One region of the Paenibacillus filicis genome, then DNA from elsewhere that is predicted to be linked to it. Evidence: predicted binding sites of a transcription regulator. Region 1 holds the regulator's gene; each other region holds the start of a gene.

Region 1 (5,942 bases):
TATCTTGTTTAAGCTCTACGCTGTTTTTCGAAGCAAACTCCGTCAGCTTCTCCTTCATGGCATCAATCGGCATCTGATGGAAGCTTTTGGAGTAGGCCCACCGATTTCGCTTCGTCTTGAGCGTGATAACGACCGTATCCTTGCCAAAGCTAATGTTCTGGATGTTGGAAGCTTCTGCGACCCGGTCCCCGCCGAACCTGCGGGAGGTCAACGATGTCTTGCTAACTTTAAGTATCGGCCTTCTAGCCCAATACATCAGCAAAGCCAAGCCGATATAACTGAATCCCGTCACCCAATACATGGATTCTTGGCCTGGGATTTTACTGAAAACGACTAGACAAAATACGCCGATCGCAGTCAGCAGCATGGGAAACAGCCAGCTTCTTCCCTTATAGGTGACCGACCCGTCCGTCGATTTCACCGCTGTACTGGTGCTGCCGCTTTGGTTGCGCCGACTTGTAACTTTCGAATTTTTGCGCACCATACGTTCCCATTTGCGAGATGATGACATGGTTCAATCCCCTTATGTATGTCTTATAATTCGCGGCGGAACTTCTCGATAAAGCGATATGGATACTCTGAAGGCAAGGCACTTGCCTGATCCAGCCGCTCCCACTGAGCCTCCGAAAGCCTCCAGCCGGCAGCACCCATATTATCTTCGTATTGTTCCAGCGTACGTGCTCCGAATATAGGGGACGTAATGCCCGGCTTATGAATGAGCCAATTCAATGCGACCTGAGCCGGTGACTTGTCCACTTCTCTGGAAACCTCCAACAGCTCGTCCAAGATCCGGAAATTTTTCTCCGAATTGCGAAGCTCCCACCGGCTTTCCCCTGCCTTGGAGGAGAGCCTGCCTTCACTCGGCTCCACGCCCCGCTTATAGCGCCCTGTAAGGAATCCACCGCCAAGCGGTGCCCAAGGGATCACGCCTACCTGTTCCTCTAGGCAAAGCGGCAGAACTTCCCGATCCATCTCGCGGCTCACAAGACTATACTGCGGTTGAACAGAAATAAACCGCGCGTAGCGGTTGTGGTCACTGATGCCCAGAGACTTCATTAGCTGGTAGCCCAAGAAATTCGAGCAACCGATATAGCGTACCTTGCCGCTCGCGACCAAATCATCAAGCGTTCGCAGCGTTTCTTCAATCGGAGTCAGATGATCCCACACATGGACCTGATATAAATCAATGTAATCGGTTTGCAGCCGCTTCAAGCTATTGTGAACTCCATCCATAATATGCTTGCGCGATAAACCGCGTTCATTAACTCCAGATCCCGTGGCCATTCTTACCTTCGTAGCCAGCACAACATCCGAACGCCGTTCACGGATCGCTTTGCCGACAATCTCTTCGGATTTACCTGAGACATACACGTTAGCCGTATCGATAAAATTGCCGCCCCGTTCCAGGAAGCGGTTGATCATCTCGATAGAATCGTTCTCGTCTGTGGATGAGCCAAACGTCATGGTACCCAAGCATAGCTCGGAGACGATCAGGCCGCTTCTTCCCAACACACGATATTGCATGCCCATCCCTCCCGTTACTTCTTCTCCTCATCCTCGTCGACGAATTTGATGTTATCGAGCTGAGTTCGTAAAGAAGCCTTGAACGAATTGATGTATTTGGCACGCAATTCATTCCGCTCCTCAATCTCTGCATCCGACAATCCCTCAGTCTTCGCCTTCCGGGCCAACTCATTAATTCTCTTCACTGTTACATCGTGATCTGATTCCTGCATGCCGGTCCTCCCTGTCAAGTCATGATCCTAATAGCTCAAATTATACTTTGACATTCCGGCCATGCATTGTCAAGAGAACCTGTCGAAGAAGAGGTTATAGCAGCAAGAAGATTACGGGATCAACAGTTTCTGTCCCGCCATCAGGGAAGAGTTTTTCATGCCGTTCAACTTCTTGATCTCATATATATATTCCTTAATATCCGCTTTGGGAGACTTGAATTCAGAAGCGATTCCCCATAAAGTATCACCACTGTTCACCACTATAAAAGCATGGCTTGCAGGCTGGGGATCAGCCGCGTAAGCATCCGCGTTGCCGAACAGCATGGTAATGAAACCAGCGGCAAGGAGAAGCCCCGCCAATACAGCACTTAGCACAACGAGCCTGCTTCGGCGATTGTTGGCAGCAGGCATAGGCTGCCTCTTGGAAGAAGAATACGCAACTTCATGAAATGGAATTGATTGAATCATATCGTTCGCGCCCCCAAACATTTGTTCTGTTCTCAAATTATCACGAACAAACGTTTGTGTCAATCGCATTTTTTCGAACTTATGTTTGTACGAACGGCTATTCTATGCTATACTTCCACTTAATGATTCCCTTTAATTGGAGTGATACGATGAGTAAGATTTCCTCCCGCCAACAAGCGATTCTTAATTTTATTAAAACCGAAGTCAAGGATAAGGGTTACCCACCTTCCGTACGCGAGATCGGCGAAGCTGTAGGCCTCGCTTCCAGCTCCACCGTTCACGGACATCTCGAAAGACTAGAGAAGAAGGGCTTGATCCGCCGCGATCCGACCAAGCCGCGCGCCATCGAGATTCTGGATGGAACCTCTGGCGACGGTGCCTTTGCCGTATCCGTGTCCCACGTGCCTCTGATCGGCCGCGTAACCGCAGGCGTCCCGATTACAGCAACAGAGAATATCGAGGACTACTTCCCGCTCCCCAGCCATTTTGTAGGCGAGAATAACGTCTTCATGCTCAGCGTCATCGGCGAGAGCATGATCGAAGCCGGGATCCGCAACGGCGACTATGTCATCGTTCGTCAGCAGCAGACGGCCAATAACGGCGAGATTGTCGTAGCGATGACCGAAGAGGACGAAGCTACAGTCAAGACGTTCTACAAGGAAAGAGATCATATCCGCCTGCAGCCGGAAAATCCAACAATGGAACCGCTTCGGCTGACGAATGTATCCATCCTCGGCAAGGTCATCGGCGTATTCCGCAACGTTCACTAATCTTCAATAAGATTTTGAAACCCCCTGCCACATTCTCGATCCTTACGGACGGGAAGTGTGGCAGGGGGTTTCTGCATGCATATGACACATGACCGTTCGTTAAGGTGAGGAACCGGCCACCTATCGACCTTCCCTGCTCGCAGCTGCATCTAGGAGCTTATCCTCAACCTTTGCGACGAATTCAAGAGCCTTGCGATGTTTTTTGTTTTCGGGGAAAGCCATGTTTCTTCGCACTGAACGCTATAATAAGTGCCACAAGCAGCAAAATCAACAGCACCCCTGGGAAAGCCTGCGCCCCCACCATGTCTAACAAGATGCCACCTGCAATGCCTCCGCCAGCAATGGCCAGATTCCACACCGTCGTATTAATGGGCATTACAATATCCACACCTTCTTCGCCGCTTGCATCAGCAAGTGCGGTTTGCAATAGTGTTGCGGCCCCCCCGAAGGTAAGTCCCCATAACGCAACAGCCGCATAAACGACCGACGCCGATGTGCCACCCGCCAACAGGGCTACAGATACCAGCGCAAAGCCAATTAGACTGACCAATACCAGCAGGCGCAGCTTGTGGTCGATGAGCAGGCCAATAACCCAGATGGATACAAGAGCCGCTAATCCAAAGACCAGCAAGACCAGATCGACACGTTCTGCGAGCCCGGCTCGCTCAAGAAACGGGGCAATATACGTGTACAAAATATTGTGTGCCAGCATCCAGGTAAGGACCACCATCAGAATCGGACGTATGCCCGGTAAAACAAATACCTGCCGGACTGTCATTCTCTCCTCTGCAGGCTGACCGGGATAGTCCGGCACCTTCCATAGCACCCACACGATTAACACAAGAGTCAGAAGAGACATCAGCCCGAATACGGGGCGCCAACCGATTAGATCACCCAGCAAAGTTCCGGCCGGCACCCCAAAGGTCAACGCAATGGGTGTTCCTACCATAGCAACAGCAAGGGCACGCCCTCTCAGAGCTTCCGGAACCATGCGCCTGGCGTAACCGGCAACCATCCCCCAAGCTGCGCCAGCAGCCACACCGGCAATAAAGCGTGCCGTTAGTGTCAGAGCGTAGCTGGTCGATAAGGCGGTGATCGAGTTGAAGACTAAAAAAACTGTAATAATGGCTATCAAGAGCGGGCGCCGCCGCACGCTTCCGGTAAACATGGCGAACGGAATCGCCGCCACAAGCGAGCCTAACGCATACAGGGTTACGAGTTGCCCGGCCATCGCTTTCGTAATATTTAACCCTTCCCCGATTAACGGCAGGAGCCCCGCTGGGATTGTCTCTGTAAGAATACAAATAAACCCTGTCATCGCAAGTGCCAGCAATGCAAGCCAAGGAAGCTTAGCAGGCATATTAGCCGATTGAGCCAGATCTGTGGATGATGAGATGTGAGACAAAGTATGTTCCTCCTAAAAATAATTATGGATCACTCATTCCACATATTAAACTCAACGCAATCCCTTGTCAAGGACTTCTGGATCGATTAGTATATATTAAATAGAAGGAGGTTATCTTATGCCACGAACGGGACGTCCCCGAGCATTTAATCGAGACCAGGCGGTTGTCGCCGCAATGCTTCTGTTCTGGGAACACGGCTTTGAATCCACTTCACTTGCTCAGTTGCGCGCTGCGATGGGAGATATATCAGCAGCGAGTTTTTACGCGGCGTTCGAATCCAAGGAGGCGCTGTTCCGCGAAGTGGTGGATCAGTATATCTCCACTTACGGACAAGTTTCGGAAAGCTTCAGGGATACAAGCATGACAGCCAAAGCAGCCATTGAGGATGGTTTACGGCGATCGGCACGGATGCAGACCGAAAGCTCCCACCCTCTAGGCTGTCTGATTGTGTTGTCCGCTTCGACCTGTTCTCCTGAACTCAAGCACATCATGGAGTTGCTCTCCAAGGAACGAGAAAAGGTCCGCGGCTGGCAGCAGGCTTGTATCGAACGGGCCATTGCACATGGTGAGCTACCCGCTTCTACGGATATTCCCATGCTGGTGACCTTGTTTGACACCTTTCTTCGAGGGATTTCTTCACAAGCCAGGGACGGTGTTCCAATTGAGGCCATTGATGCTGCCATAACAATGCTAATGAGCGTATGGGATGCGCTGTCTGAAAAGACGTAGGATCGGGGTAACATTTAAGCGAGGACAAGTATCGAATCATCTACTGACGTAAAGTTAAGTATAGGAGCAAAGTAATATTTCCAGCCTGCTGGCCAACAAAAAAAGCGTGTATCCGGTCTCCCGGATACACGCTTTCAGTCTTAATGATTAATACAGGGTCAAATACTGCTCACGCTCCCAGGCGTGAACTTGCGTACGATGAATATCTCATGCTAATGTTTTGCCTTGTTTCGTGAGATAAACAGGGTTTTCAATGAATTATCACGGAACGCACATTCGTGTTTTGATGTTGTTTAACCTTTATATGTGGGCAAATCAGGGGCGCTCTTGTGGGCGCCCCTGTTGCATTTATCACTTTATTGTCAGTACAAAATTCTCGTTCGGAGTAATTATCCTAACCTTCTCTGGAATGGGCAATTTTCGCGCTTCAAATAAAAGCTTCACTCTCACGGAAAGATATTTTTTGCTTATTTCACTATTATATCGTACTTCGTGCATATCGTTCCCTCTTCCAGGCAAAGACATTTGCGATTGAATGCAAGTCATTGCGATTATTTATGTGTTTCATTTCAGATGAATTTGATTTATTATTACAATGTACCGAAATGCTTAGACTCATTGCAGTGAGTCTTTGCACCTATAGCCGTTGGCTCTCTACATGAGCTACGGCTATTTGTATCCAACTTCATTTCCTCACCTCCTTAAATTGATGTATAATATTGTATATGTCAGTTTGCGAGGTGAGACATGCCCCTGGAAAGGGGGAGTTGCCGCTTGCACTCGCTATTAGGTGATATGACACCTGCTGAGTTTGCTCGACGTATGGAGGTAGC
Region 2 (5,942 bases), on a different contig from region 1:
TCAGCGGGCTGCTGGCGCTGCTTCTGACGAATTGGTATTATCTCGATGCGCTGAGGGCATCCAGCGAGCAGAAGGCGCTGCATGTGGCGAGTGAGCTGAGAGCGTTATACGAAGAGCTACCCGGTGCAGAGCTGCCGGTATATTTGTCGCATATGGGGAGATTGGGCTTTCAGCTCTACGCCGTTGACGAACAGCTGAACGGAGCTTATTACGGTGCACCGTTCAAGGATACGGCATTAGGCGAGGAATCGATCCGCCGGGTATTGGCAGGACAGACGTACCAAGGCTTGCTGGAGGAGCGCCGTCTGCTGATGGTCAACGGTTTTTTCGAAAATAGTCTAGCCAATACAGTGGGGCTGCGCGTGCTCTGGCAGGGCGAGGCGTATGCGCTGTTCGTTCGCCCGGATATGCAGCAGCAGATCGGGGAGGTGCGCCGTCTGCTCGGAGTGCTGCTGGGGCTGACCTTTGTGCTGAGCATGGTATTCATGATGGTCTGCACACGCTTTATCGTCAAGCCGGTGAAGCAGCTTACGAAGGCCACGACAGCGCTGGCTGCCGGCAATTATAGCTTCTCCGTGGATGTGAACCGTCAGGACGAGCTGGGTGATCTGACGCGGCATTTTTCCCGAATGGCCGATTCGCTCAAGCAACTGGATGACATGCGGCAGGAGTTCGTAGCGAACGTCTCCCACGAGATTCAGTCTCCGCTGACGACCATTCAAGGCTTTGCCCAGGCGATGCGATCCGGAGAGGCAACGCCAGAGGAGGGTCAGCGGTACCTGGCGCTGATCGAGGAGGAAAGCAGGCGTCTGTCTTCACTGGGCAAACAACTGCTGACGCTGGCCGCACTCGATAAGGAGGCGGGTATGCTGAAGTCGTCTATGTTCCGATTGGACGAGCAGATCCGGCAGGCGCTGATCGTCACGGAATGGCAGTGGTCGGAGAAGGGGCTATCCCTCGACCCCGAACTGGAGGAGGTCACACTGGCCGCCGATGCTCAGCTGCTGTTCCAGGTATGGATCAACCTGATCACGAACGCGATCAAGTTTTCCCCGGAGGGGGGATGGCTGGGGATCCGTCTCGCTGCTGAGCGTGGGCAGGCCATCGTGACCGTTCGCGATAGCGGCAGCGGCATTCCGGCAGCGGATCTGCCGCATATTTTCGAGCGCTTCTACAAGGCGGACAAGAACCGGAGCCGCAGCGCCGCATCCGGCAGCGGACTGGGACTGGCGATCGCTTCGCGGATCGTCTCTCTGCACAACGGCACGATCGAAGCATACAGCGTGCCGGGGCAGGGCGCTGTCTTTGTCGTCAGGCTGCCGTTGAGGTCCGAAGCGGATATGTAATGCGCTGTTTACTGTCCGTTTATATAATACTTTTACAATGGAGGGGTGAAAGAAACCAGAAGGTGAAAGGGAGGCTATCTTATGTTCGGTTTGATGTTATTTCTGCACTTTGCAGGGCTGGCAGCTTGGTTTGGTGCTTTACTCGCGGCAGCGGTGACTTTGTCTGTGGGCGGCAAGCAAGCAGGTTCTCCGGAGCTTCGCGCGGCAGGTGTGCGTCTGATTCGCGTGTTCCAAGGAATTGGCCATACGGGCGCCGTTGCCTTGCTGGTCAGCGGAGTGGTGATGATCATTAGTATGGACCTCGGCAAAAATAAGCCGTTGTGGCTGGAAGTGATGGAGAAGGGCGGGGGCACGGTGATTCTGCTGGCGCTTGTCGTGCTCGGCATGATGGGAAGCCGACTAATGAAGCGGCTGGCCGAGGGTAGACAGAGCGGAGTTCGTCCGTCCCGTTACGTGGCCGCAGTTTCCGTCTTCCTGGTCCTGATTGCCTCCGTAATGCTCGTGGTGAGTATTAAAATATAAGGGCTGGCTTGTCCGAGTCCGAGATCGGGACGTTAAGCAAGCAAATTCATTAGAAGATAGATTATTCAAAACCGGAGCCACAGCTGCTCTGGTTTTTTTGTATGATCAGGTCAACCAGTTTCTATGTCTTGCACGGTGCAAGTGCAGCCTGTCCGTTAACCTATTGCGGGGGCTTTGGATGCATGGGGGACTTCCAGAAAATTCATTTGCATAAGGAACGTGTGTTCGGTATATAATGAATGGGAATGAATGTTCGTATACCGGGGTGGTGAATGCCAATATGAATCCAAGAATTGAACAAGAGGAAGATCTTCATATCATCAAGGATTTCATTTTGCTGCCGATTTTACTGGATATGCTGGTCAGGGATATGGAGGAGCTCAAGCTGTACGAGGATAAGATTGTTTACAGTCATGTTATTTTGTATCTCCAGCAGGTGGAAGGCCTCATTCATGCTGAGCTGCAGGCGATCAAGGCGAGGATGAGGAAGCAGGACATCCAGATACTGACAGCCAACAGGAACGCGCAGGGCATCCAGGTGGAGTACAAGGTGCGCGGGTATATCCACCGCTTTAGCATGCTCCGAAGTTTGATCAAGGCCGAGCTGATGACGATGCTGACAGGCCTCCGGGGGCGGACTCCATGACTACAGGGAGCGAGAGAACGATTTTTCTGGCGGACTGCGAGAGCTTCTATGCCAGCATCGAGAAGGCGGATCACCCAGAATGCCGGGATAAGCCGGTCGCGGTCGCAGGCGATCCGAGACGCCGTTCGGGCATTATTCTGGCGGCCTGTCCGCTGGCCAAGCGCTTCGGGGTCACTACCGCCGAGCGGTTAGGCGCAGCGCTTCAGAAATGCCCGGATCTTGTTGTGATGCGTCCGCGGATGCAGCATTACATCGATGTGTCTCTGCTGATCAGCGATATCTACAAGGAATATAGCGATCTTGTCGAAGTTTTTTCCATCGACGAGCAGTTCATCGATGTGTCGGGCAGCCTCCACCGGCTGGGTGACCCTGTCGGCATAGCCCGGTCGATCCAGCAGAAGGTGATGCAGCAAACCGGCGTGCGGGTCAGGATCGGGATCGGCCCCAATAAAATATTGGCGAAGGCGGCCACCGATATCTGGGCGAAGAAGAACGAGAGCGGCATCTTTGTCCTGCCTGCCTCAGAGATCGAGGAGAAGCTCTGGCGGGAGCCGGTAGGCAAGATGTTCGGAGTCGGATCGCGGATGACGAAGCATTTTGCCCGGCTCGGCATGCTAACCATCGGCGATGTGGCGAGAACGCCGCTGCCGCGGCTCAAGGAGAAGTTCCGGCTCCGGTTCGGCAAGCAAAGCGATATTCATGCCGAGGTGATGTGGAGAACGGCGAACGGCTTGGACGATTCCCCCGTTACACCGGGCACGTTCGATACGCCGCCGAAATCCATCGGCCATATGATGACGCTGCCTAGAGACTATACCCGGCGCGATGAGATCGAAACGATTCTGCTGGAGCTGGCGGAGGAGGTATGCCGCGATTGCCGGCACAAGGGTTACATGGGCGGGGTTGTCACCGTAAGCTGCATGTGCAGTCCGTATGAGACACCGACGGGCTTCTCGAGACAGATGAAGCTGCCGGACCCCACCCATCATACGAATGCTGTCTATGAGGCGGCCAAAGTATTGTTTTACCGCCACTGGGATGCGATGCCGGTGCGCCGTCTGGGAGTAACGCTGAGCGGTCTTACGGATGACGGCACGTATCAGCTCACGTTGTTCGAGGACCAGATCAAGACGAGGGCGCTGGATCAGGTGATTGATTCCATCAAGGACCGCTATGGCAGCGGGGCGATCATACGGGCTTCCTCGAAGACGAAGTCCGGGCAGGCGCTGGAGAGAGCGCAGAAGATCGGAGGGCATTATAAATGAGTAAAAAACTTGAAGGCAATGGCTTGTGGGAGTCCAGCCGCATGATGCTTCCCCAGCATAAGGAGCAGTCGATGCTGGCCCGGCAGGCAGAGAAGACGCCGCCCACCTCCAAGGAAACGGAGCTGATGCGCCGCTCCATTATCTTGCCTGTCGCGCTGCGCATCGTGGAGAAAAACAGCAGGGACATGGAGCTGTCGTCGCAGACGCTAAGGCCCGTCTATGCAGCCGCAGCCAAAGTCATGATTCGCCAAATGCGGGAGGACTTGCAAAAATCGAAAAAAGCGCTGGTCGAGAGCCAGATCCGGCTCACGGAGGACAGCAAGGATGAGGCGGTTATTTGTTACCGCTATGTGTGCCGGGGAATCCAGGGCCGGCTGGAGATGACCAAGGAATTTATGCGCCAGGAGGTCAGTCTGACAATCGGACGGTACGCGAGCAGCCTTGTCACGACGCTGCAGCAGGCCATGAGCCGCAAGTAGACCACGAGATCACCTGGAGGCCGCTGGCGCAGGGGCATCCGAAACGGCAATCCCTCGCAACTTTCCCCTGCCCCGGTGCGTCTAAGCCAGAGGAAACAAACGGATACATACAGAAAAACGAATCCGGCTCATGCTTTATGCGTATAGCAGGAATAGGCCGGGAGAAAGACAGCTTCGGGAAAGGAGGAGAAAGAATGGCACGCTTGGAATATCGTTTGTACACAGAAGGAAATGAGACATTCCCCGTACTCTATCAGTACGACAGGCTCGGACGGGATGAAGCGGCGCTCCGGTTCGCTTGCGATTACTTCGTCAAGGACGGGCAGGTTTATGAAAAAACGTCCTGCGCCGTAGAATCGGACGCTTATGTCATCTACGTCATACAAGCGGAAGATGAGCGCACCATGTCATGGCGGAGGCCGGATGCGGAAGGGCCGCGCGGTATTTATATGGAGCTCAGAGAGTACCGGGAGGGCACGGCGGATTACAGGCTGGTGGAGACGCTGCGGTTCGCCGATACGCTGGATCTGATGCTGCATATGCAGGCCAATTATTTGTATGCCGAGGATCGGGAATGGGAGCGAACAAGCACCGAGGTCGATGAGGACCGCGAGACGTATGTCTTCTATGCTTCGCCTGTATAACAGCCGGCTGCTGTGAACGGAGAGGAGAAATGCAAGATGGACCAATCGAAGAGCGGCACGCGGACGAAGCGCCTCCTGTCCCTTTTCGTCGCATCAGCTCTGGTAGCTGCGGGAACCGCAGGGTGCGCGGACAATAACTGCATCGACCGCAATCAGGACGGGTACTGCGACAATGGGGGAGGAGGCCGTTCAGGCACCTATTACGGAGGCGGCTCAAGCGGAAGCGGAAGTAAGCTGAACAGCGGAGACACGGGCGGGGTATCGTCAGGGATCAGTAAAGGAGGAATCGGCAGCAGCGGGAGCTCCAGCTCCTAGAGCAAGCCGAACCCTCTAACGGAAGTAAGAGACTCACGGAGGTGTTAGCTTGCACACGAATAAGGGACGCACGGACCACCGCATGTCCGAAGATTATGCCATGCGGCGTGAGGCCCTATATGAGCCGCTGCGCCAGGAGGGCGTGTTTACCTGGGACCGGATGTACGGCGAGGAATATGCGCTGGCCGGGCTGCATCCGCTCGGCCGTGATGAGCTGGCGGATATGCGCACAGCCGCCGAGGCGCTCGGCCGGATCTATGCGAGGACCGTGCGTATCGTCCAGCAGGGCGGACCGGAGCTGTGGACGGAGCTGGGGTTGCCGGAAGCGGCGTTCGGCACGCTGCAGCTCATCACCGATGAATCCGTGCCGACGCTGATCGGCCGATTCGACTTTGCCCGCACCGGGGACGGGTGGAAGATGCTGGAGTTCAACAGCGATACGCCGACTGGGATCGTGGAGGCATTCTATGCCAATGGCCGGATTTGCGCCGCTTACGGCGAGGCCGATCCCAACGAAGGCTGCGCGGAGCAGCTGCCCCGGGCGTTCGGCCGGATGCTGGAGTTATACCGCGAGGCCGGCTATGCGACGGAACGCATCGTCTTCAGCGCGCTGGGATGGCATGAAGAGGATGCGGGAACGACCCGGTATTTGCTCAGCCGCTCGGAGCTGCCGAATGCGGTCTTCACGCCGCTGGAGGAGCTTCGCGTTCAGGAGGATCGGCTGC
Region 3 (5,942 bases), on a different contig from region 1:
GTGATGATGTCTCTAGCCTTCTTGTCGCCCTCTTCTTTGGCTTGCTGCTCGATTTCTTTAATCAGTTGTGCGGTTTCGTGGCGAACTTCCTGTTCTACGTTGCTCAAGATGATCTGTTTCGCGTCATCCATCGTAAGCGAGGAAATTCGCTCCAATTCGGAAACTTGATCCCGGTAAATCTGATCAATTTGCGATTGGGTTTCTTCGATTCGTTTCTCTTTGTTGGCGACCTGCTCCTCTTTACGCTCGAGAGATTCCAATTTTTTATCCAGCGATTCCTCTTTTTGCAACAATCGTCTTTCTTGTCGTTGAGTTTCATTCCGACGGTCACGAATGTCTTTTTCAGCTTCGGTTCGCAGCTTATGAATTTCATCTTTGGCTTCGAGAACCGTTTCTTTTTTCAGTGCTTCCGCTTCTTTACGCGCACTTTCCACGATTTGAAGGGCGGCATGTTCGGCACTGGAAATTTTCGCTTCTGCAAGGGACTTGCGGATAAAATAACCGATCCCGAAGCATAGTGCACCAACAACGAGAATTGCCAGGATCCAGATGACTGTGGGTGTAGACATCAGTTCACCTCCCTCGTTGTTTCTCCAAGGGGTAAGCTTGGGATATTCAGGTTTTTTAATCCATTCAGCTTGCGTTAGTAAAGTAAAAATTGGCGATTTTACTTTGCGAATCTTCTCTTTGGGCTGACAAAGATCGATTCCGTAAATCATGAATGTACAACAACATTTTATAGGTTGTGAAGAAAGCTTGTCAAGCTGTTGACAGCTATCCCCCAAATAATAAAGACCAATCTGAGTAAAACGGACTAGCTGCCGTTCATTCGAAATCGTTCTCTTCGGAAAGCTCCAGCCACTCCTCGCCGCCTGTACCATGAGGCATGCGCGCCATCACCTGGCTAACCACACTGCTAGAATACCCGCGCCGCTGTAAAAAACCGGCGATTTTTCGCCGCGCCTTGAGTGGATCCTCCTCCCAGGCTCTGCGGTATCGCTTGCTGGCTAGCTGGTAAGCCGCTTCCGTTTCCGTCTTCTCATCCACCTGGTCAAGTGCTGCCAATATATCATCCTTCGGAATGCCCTTCTGCTGCAGCTCCTGCTTGATCCAGTGCCGGCCTTTCTTCTGCGACTCGGATCGCTGCTTGGCCAGCATCTCAGCGAACAGCCCATCATTGAGATAGCCCTCATTCCGCAGGCGAGATATCACATGTCCGATGACCTCATCTTCAGTTTCCTTCTGCTTCAGCCGTTGGCGGATTTCGAATTCGGACCGCAGACGGCTTGACAGCAGGCGGATTGCGCTTAAATAGGCCCGATACCGCTCCTCCTCGGTCAAGATGCGTGTATACTCTTCCGCCTCGATGTGAACCCCTTTGAGCAGCCGGTACTTGATCATCAGGTCCTCGTGCACCGAGAACGCGAATACGTCATTCAAAAAGATATTGTACCGCTGCTTGGATCTTGGCTGCCGTTCTATCCTTGTAATGACGCCTTCAAGCGGCGTCCGTTCCGTCTCCTCTGTCATGCCCAGCTTCCCTCCGCAATGAAAGGCAAAAAGGGCACCCTTTCCGGAAGAAAAGGTGCCCTGTGCCTGTTATTCCAATACTGCCAATTCCTCTTCGTCTTCCAGCTCGTCGTCCGTATTCGGCCCCGACACCGTGATCAGGTTGCTGTTCTCACGGATTTTCTGCTCAATCACGTCTGCAACATGAATATTTTCCTTGAGGAACTGCTTGGCATTCTCACGACCTTGTCCAAGACGGTCGTTGTTATACGAATACCAGGCCCCGCTCTTCTGGATAATATCCATCTCCGTCGCAATATCGACCAGACTGCCTTCGCGGGAAATGCCTTCCCCGTACATGATATCGATCTCAGCCTGCTTAAACGGTGGAGCTACTTTGTTCTTCACAACCTTGATCCGTGTCCGGTTCCCGACCATATCATTGCCCTGCTTGATGGTCTCAATCCGTCTAACATCCAACCGTACAGAGGAATAGAACTTCAATGCCCGGCCGCCCGGTGTTGTCTCGGGATTTCCGAACATAACGCCTACCTTCTCACGAAGCTGGTTGATGAAGATTGCGATGGTCTTGGATTTGTTGATTGCGCCAGACAGCTTGCGAAGCGCCTGAGACATCAGACGTGCCTGAAGCCCCACATGAGAGTCACCCATCTCGCCTTCAATCTCAGCCCTAGGCACAAGTGCGGCTACGGAGTCGATAACGATGATATCAACCGCGCCGCTGCGCACCAGCGCTTCGGCAATCTCCAAAGCCTGCTCGCCGGTATCCGGCTGGGAGAGCAGCAGCTCGTCGATATTGATGCCGAGCTTGCTTGCATACAACGGGTCCAGCGCATGCTCTGCATCGATGAAAGCCGCGGTGCCGCCCGCTTTCTGAACCTCTGCAATCGCATGCAGCGCTACAGTCGTCTTACCGGAGGATTCCGGTCCGTAGACTTCGATAATCCGGCCGCGCGGGAATCCGCCGATCCCCAGTGCAATATCGAGCGCCAGCGAACCGCTCGGAATCGTCTCTACCTGCATGTGGGTGGACTCACCCAACTTCATAATTGAACCTTTGCCAAATTGCTTCTCAATTTGACGAAGGGCATTTTCCAAAGCTGCTTTACGATCCGTCAAGAGACTCACTTCCTCTTCATCTATTTTCTATGATACTACCATCATAACGCTTTTCTAATCGTTTGCCAAGCTATTTTTCGAACATACATTCGCATTCAAATCCAAATAAAAACCGTAACAAGGGTTGAGGTTGTTACGGTGCTTCCGCATAAACTATTATACTTTATTTTCTATCTAGCGGCAACTATGATTTCAGCCGCTGCCAGAGCTGGTACAGCGCGCTTTTGGAAGCCCTCAGCTTGATCGTAGGGCGGTTGCCGGATATCCGAAGCTCTACAGCCGTAACCGCTTGCCCGCGGACCGCTACGCCCACGTAGACGAGCCCTACGGGCTTGCCCTCCAGTTCTGCGGGACCCGCAACGCCTGTCACGGATAATCCGTAATCAGCGCCGCACAGCTCCATGACACACTCCGCCATCGCGCATGCGGTTTCCCTGCTGACGGCGCCAGGAGCCCCCTCGCCTTCGAGCAGCTCGGCCGGCACGCCCAGCACCTGCCGCTTGATTTCATTCGTATAGCTGATCACGCCGCCTACGAAAGCTCCCGAGCCGCCCGCAACCGCCGTCAGCAGATCGGAGAGCTGCCCGCCTGTGCAGCTCTCGGCTACCGCCAGAGTCCGTCCCTCATCGCCCAGCTTGCGAACGATGAACTCCTCGAGCGTCACATCCTGATCGGCATAGATGAATTCGCCTACTCGGCTGCGGATCTCCGCTTCCAGGGGGCGAAGCCTCTGGGCGGCGTCCTCAGGCCCTGTGGCGCGCGTAGTCAGCCGGATCGCAACCTCGCCCTCCTTGGCATAAGGAGCGATCGTAGGGTCTGTCTGTCCGTCGATCAGGTCGATCAGCCGATGCTCCAGCAGCGATTCGCCGATCCCCGCGAATTTCAGGATGATCGAATGCAGCGGCAGCAGATTCTCAATCCGTGCCTGGAGCCAGAGCTTGACCTCATGCTCGAACATCGGCTTCATCTCGCGCGGCGGCCCAGGCAGCACGATATAATGGGTCCCGTCCTGGGTCAGCGCGTTGCCGACAGCAAGCCCCGTTTCATTGGCCAGCGGGGTGCTGCCCTCCAGCATCTGGGCCTGCTTGATGTTGCTTTCCACCATCGGCACGCCGCGATTGGCGAAAAACTCCGTCATCTTGTCCATCGACGGCTGATGGATCACGAGCGGCCAGCCGAGCACCTCGGCCAGCACATCCTTGGTCAGATCGTCCTGCGTCGGACCGAGACCGCCGGTGCAGATGATCAAGTCGGCCCGGCTCTTGGCGATAGCTAGTGCCTCCTTGATCCGGCCTACATTATCGCCCACCACGGTATGAAAGTAGACGCCTATCCCGATTTCAGCAAGACCGCTGGATAAGTACTGCGCATTTGTGTTCGCAATTTGTCCCATCAGCAGTTCTGTGCCGACGGCAATAATTTCAGCTTTCATCAGAGATCCCCTCGATCATTATGTAGGTCTGCGCCCGGATAAACAAAAACAATAGGTTTCCCTACTGTTTTGCAGACGCTATTCGCTAAAGTTCAATACATGCTTGTTTTTCAAAAAGTAGTCGAAGCCCGAATAAAGCGTGATGAGAGCCGCTACCCAGCTGGCTATGAGATCAAAGCGGAAGTCGATGAACGCAAACGGAAAGTTGTTGATGAGCAGCGCGATAATCGCGGTAATCTGCACGCCAGTCTTCCATTTGCCCCACTTGCTCGCCGCCATGACGATGCCTTCCAGCAGCGCAATCTGACGTAAACCGGTCACCGCAAACTCGCGGCTGATGATCACGATCGCGATCCAGGCATCCAGCTTGCCCATCTCGACAAGCGAGATGAGCACAGCGGATACGAGCAGCTTGTCCGCGAGCGGATCAAGCAGCTTGCCCAGATTCGTGACCAGCTTCCGCTTTCTTGCAATATAACCGTCCAAGCTGTCTGTACTGGCTGCAATGATGAAGATCAGTGCAGCGATAATCTGGTTGTACGTAATGGTGAATTGCTCAATGCGCAGATGGGGAAATTTCACGTTGACAAGCAGAAAAAACATAATGATTGGAACCAAAAAAATTCTCGCCACCGTGATCCGGTTGGCTAAATTCATGCCACAACCTCCCCGGATAAATCAAACTCGAACGAATGGGTAACCCGCACCTTGGCGATAGTCCCGATCTGCAGCTCTGCGCCCTTGGCAAAGACCTCGCCGTCGATTTCCGGCGCATCGAACTGGGAGCGTCCGACATACACGTCATTGCGCCCGTCATACTTCTCAATCAGCACGTCGATGACTTGACCGATCCGGCTGCTATTGCGCTCATTGGAGATTTCGCGCTGGATCTCCATCAGCACATTCGCGCGGTAATCCTTGACATCTTCCTTAAGCTGATCCGGCAGGCGGGAAGCTGGCGTATCTTCTTCCTTGGAGTAGGTAAACACGCCGAGACGGTCGAACTGCACGTCGCGGACAAATGCCTTGAGATTCTCAAAATCCTGCTCCGTCTCTCCCGGAAATCCGACTATCAGCGAAGTGCGCAGCGACACGCCCGGTATCCGCTCGCGAATTTTGCGTACCAGCTCGCGCGTATCACGCTGGCGTCCCGGACGGCGCATCCGCTTGAGAATGCTGTCCTCGCTATGCTGAAGCGGCATGTCGATGTACTTGCAGATTTTCGGGTTCGAAGCGATCGTCTCGATCAGCTCGTCCGTAAAGAAGCCCGGATACGCATAGTGAAGCCGCACCCACTCGACCCCCTCCACTTCGCTGACCTTGTTCATCAGGGCCGGCAGCATGAAGGAATCGTACAAATCGGTGCCGTAGTTCGTAGAATCCTGGGCAATCAGACTGATTTCCTTGACGCCCTGCGACGCAAGCTGCTTGACCTCATCGAGAATCGATTCGATGCTGCGGCTGCGGAAGCTCCCCCGCATCAGCGGGATACTACAGAACGTACAGGCATTGTCGCAGCCCTCGGCAATCTTGACATACGCGGTATAGCGTGGTGTTGATACGCGTCTCGGCAGCTTCTTATCATAATTAAACACCGGATTGCCGATTAGAATCGGCCGCTTGCCGGCAAGTGCATCATCGATGATATCGTTGATTTTATCAAAATCGCCCGTGCCGACAATGCCGTCGATCTCAGGCATTTCATTCATCAGTTCTTTCTTATAGCGCTGGGTCAGACAGCCGGAAACGATCAGCGCCTTCAGATTGGCCGTTTCCTTCAGCTCGGCCATGTCCAGAATCGTATTAACCGATTCTTCCTTCGCTGCGTCTATAAAACCACAGGTATTGACGATGATGATGG

The links. The regulator LexA, encoded in region 1, represses DNA repair genes until DNA is damaged. The targets are predictions, from matches to a motif close to CGAACATATGTTCG.
Region 2: WMW72_RS29110 (YhjD family protein) is a predicted target of LexA. The motif match lies at 2,111-2,124, and genes of this name have one in related genera.
Region 3: recA (recombinase RecA) is a predicted target of LexA. The motif match lies at 2,728-2,741, and genes of this name have one in related genera.

Annotation. Positions count from the first base shown of each region.
Region 1 is NZ_JBBPCC010000006.1:238,896-244,837, forward strand. It holds gene WMW72_RS11960 (hypothetical protein) at 1-511, opposite strand, end outside; gene WMW72_RS11965 (aldo/keto reductase) at 535-1,524, opposite strand; gene WMW72_RS11970 (DUF896 domain-containing protein) at 1,539-1,736, opposite strand; gene WMW72_RS11975 (LysM peptidoglycan-binding domain-containing protein) at 1,848-2,204, opposite strand; gene lexA (transcriptional repressor LexA) at 2,354-2,974, shown strand; gene WMW72_RS11985 (MFS transporter) at 3,156-4,379, opposite strand; gene WMW72_RS11990 (TetR/AcrR family transcriptional regulator) at 4,498-5,109, shown strand; gene WMW72_RS35565 (helix-turn-helix domain-containing protein) at 5,905-5,942, shown strand, end outside.
Region 2 is NZ_JBBPCC010000025.1:70,165-76,106, forward strand. It holds gene WMW72_RS29100 (sensor histidine kinase) at 1-1,346, shown strand, start outside; gene WMW72_RS29105 (hypothetical protein) at 1,428-1,868, shown strand; gene WMW72_RS29110 (YhjD family protein) at 2,149-2,514, shown strand; gene WMW72_RS29115 (DNA polymerase IV) at 2,511-3,779, shown strand; gene WMW72_RS29120 (YhjD family protein) at 3,776-4,258, shown strand; gene WMW72_RS29125 (hypothetical protein) at 4,453-4,902, shown strand; gene WMW72_RS29130 (hypothetical protein) at 4,939-5,217, shown strand; gene WMW72_RS29135 (glutathionylspermidine synthase family protein) at 5,300-5,942, shown strand, end outside.
Region 3 is NZ_JBBPCC010000013.1:103,479-109,420, forward strand. It holds gene rny (ribonuclease Y) at 1-569, opposite strand, end outside; gene WMW72_RS19825 (RecX family transcriptional regulator) at 826-1,530, opposite strand; gene recA (recombinase RecA) at 1,600-2,649, opposite strand; gene WMW72_RS19835 (competence/damage-inducible protein A) at 2,834-4,081, opposite strand; gene pgsA (CDP-diacylglycerol--glycerol-3-phosphate 3-phosphatidyltransferase) at 4,160-4,738, opposite strand; gene rimO (30S ribosomal protein S12 methylthiotransferase RimO) at 4,735-5,942, opposite strand, start outside.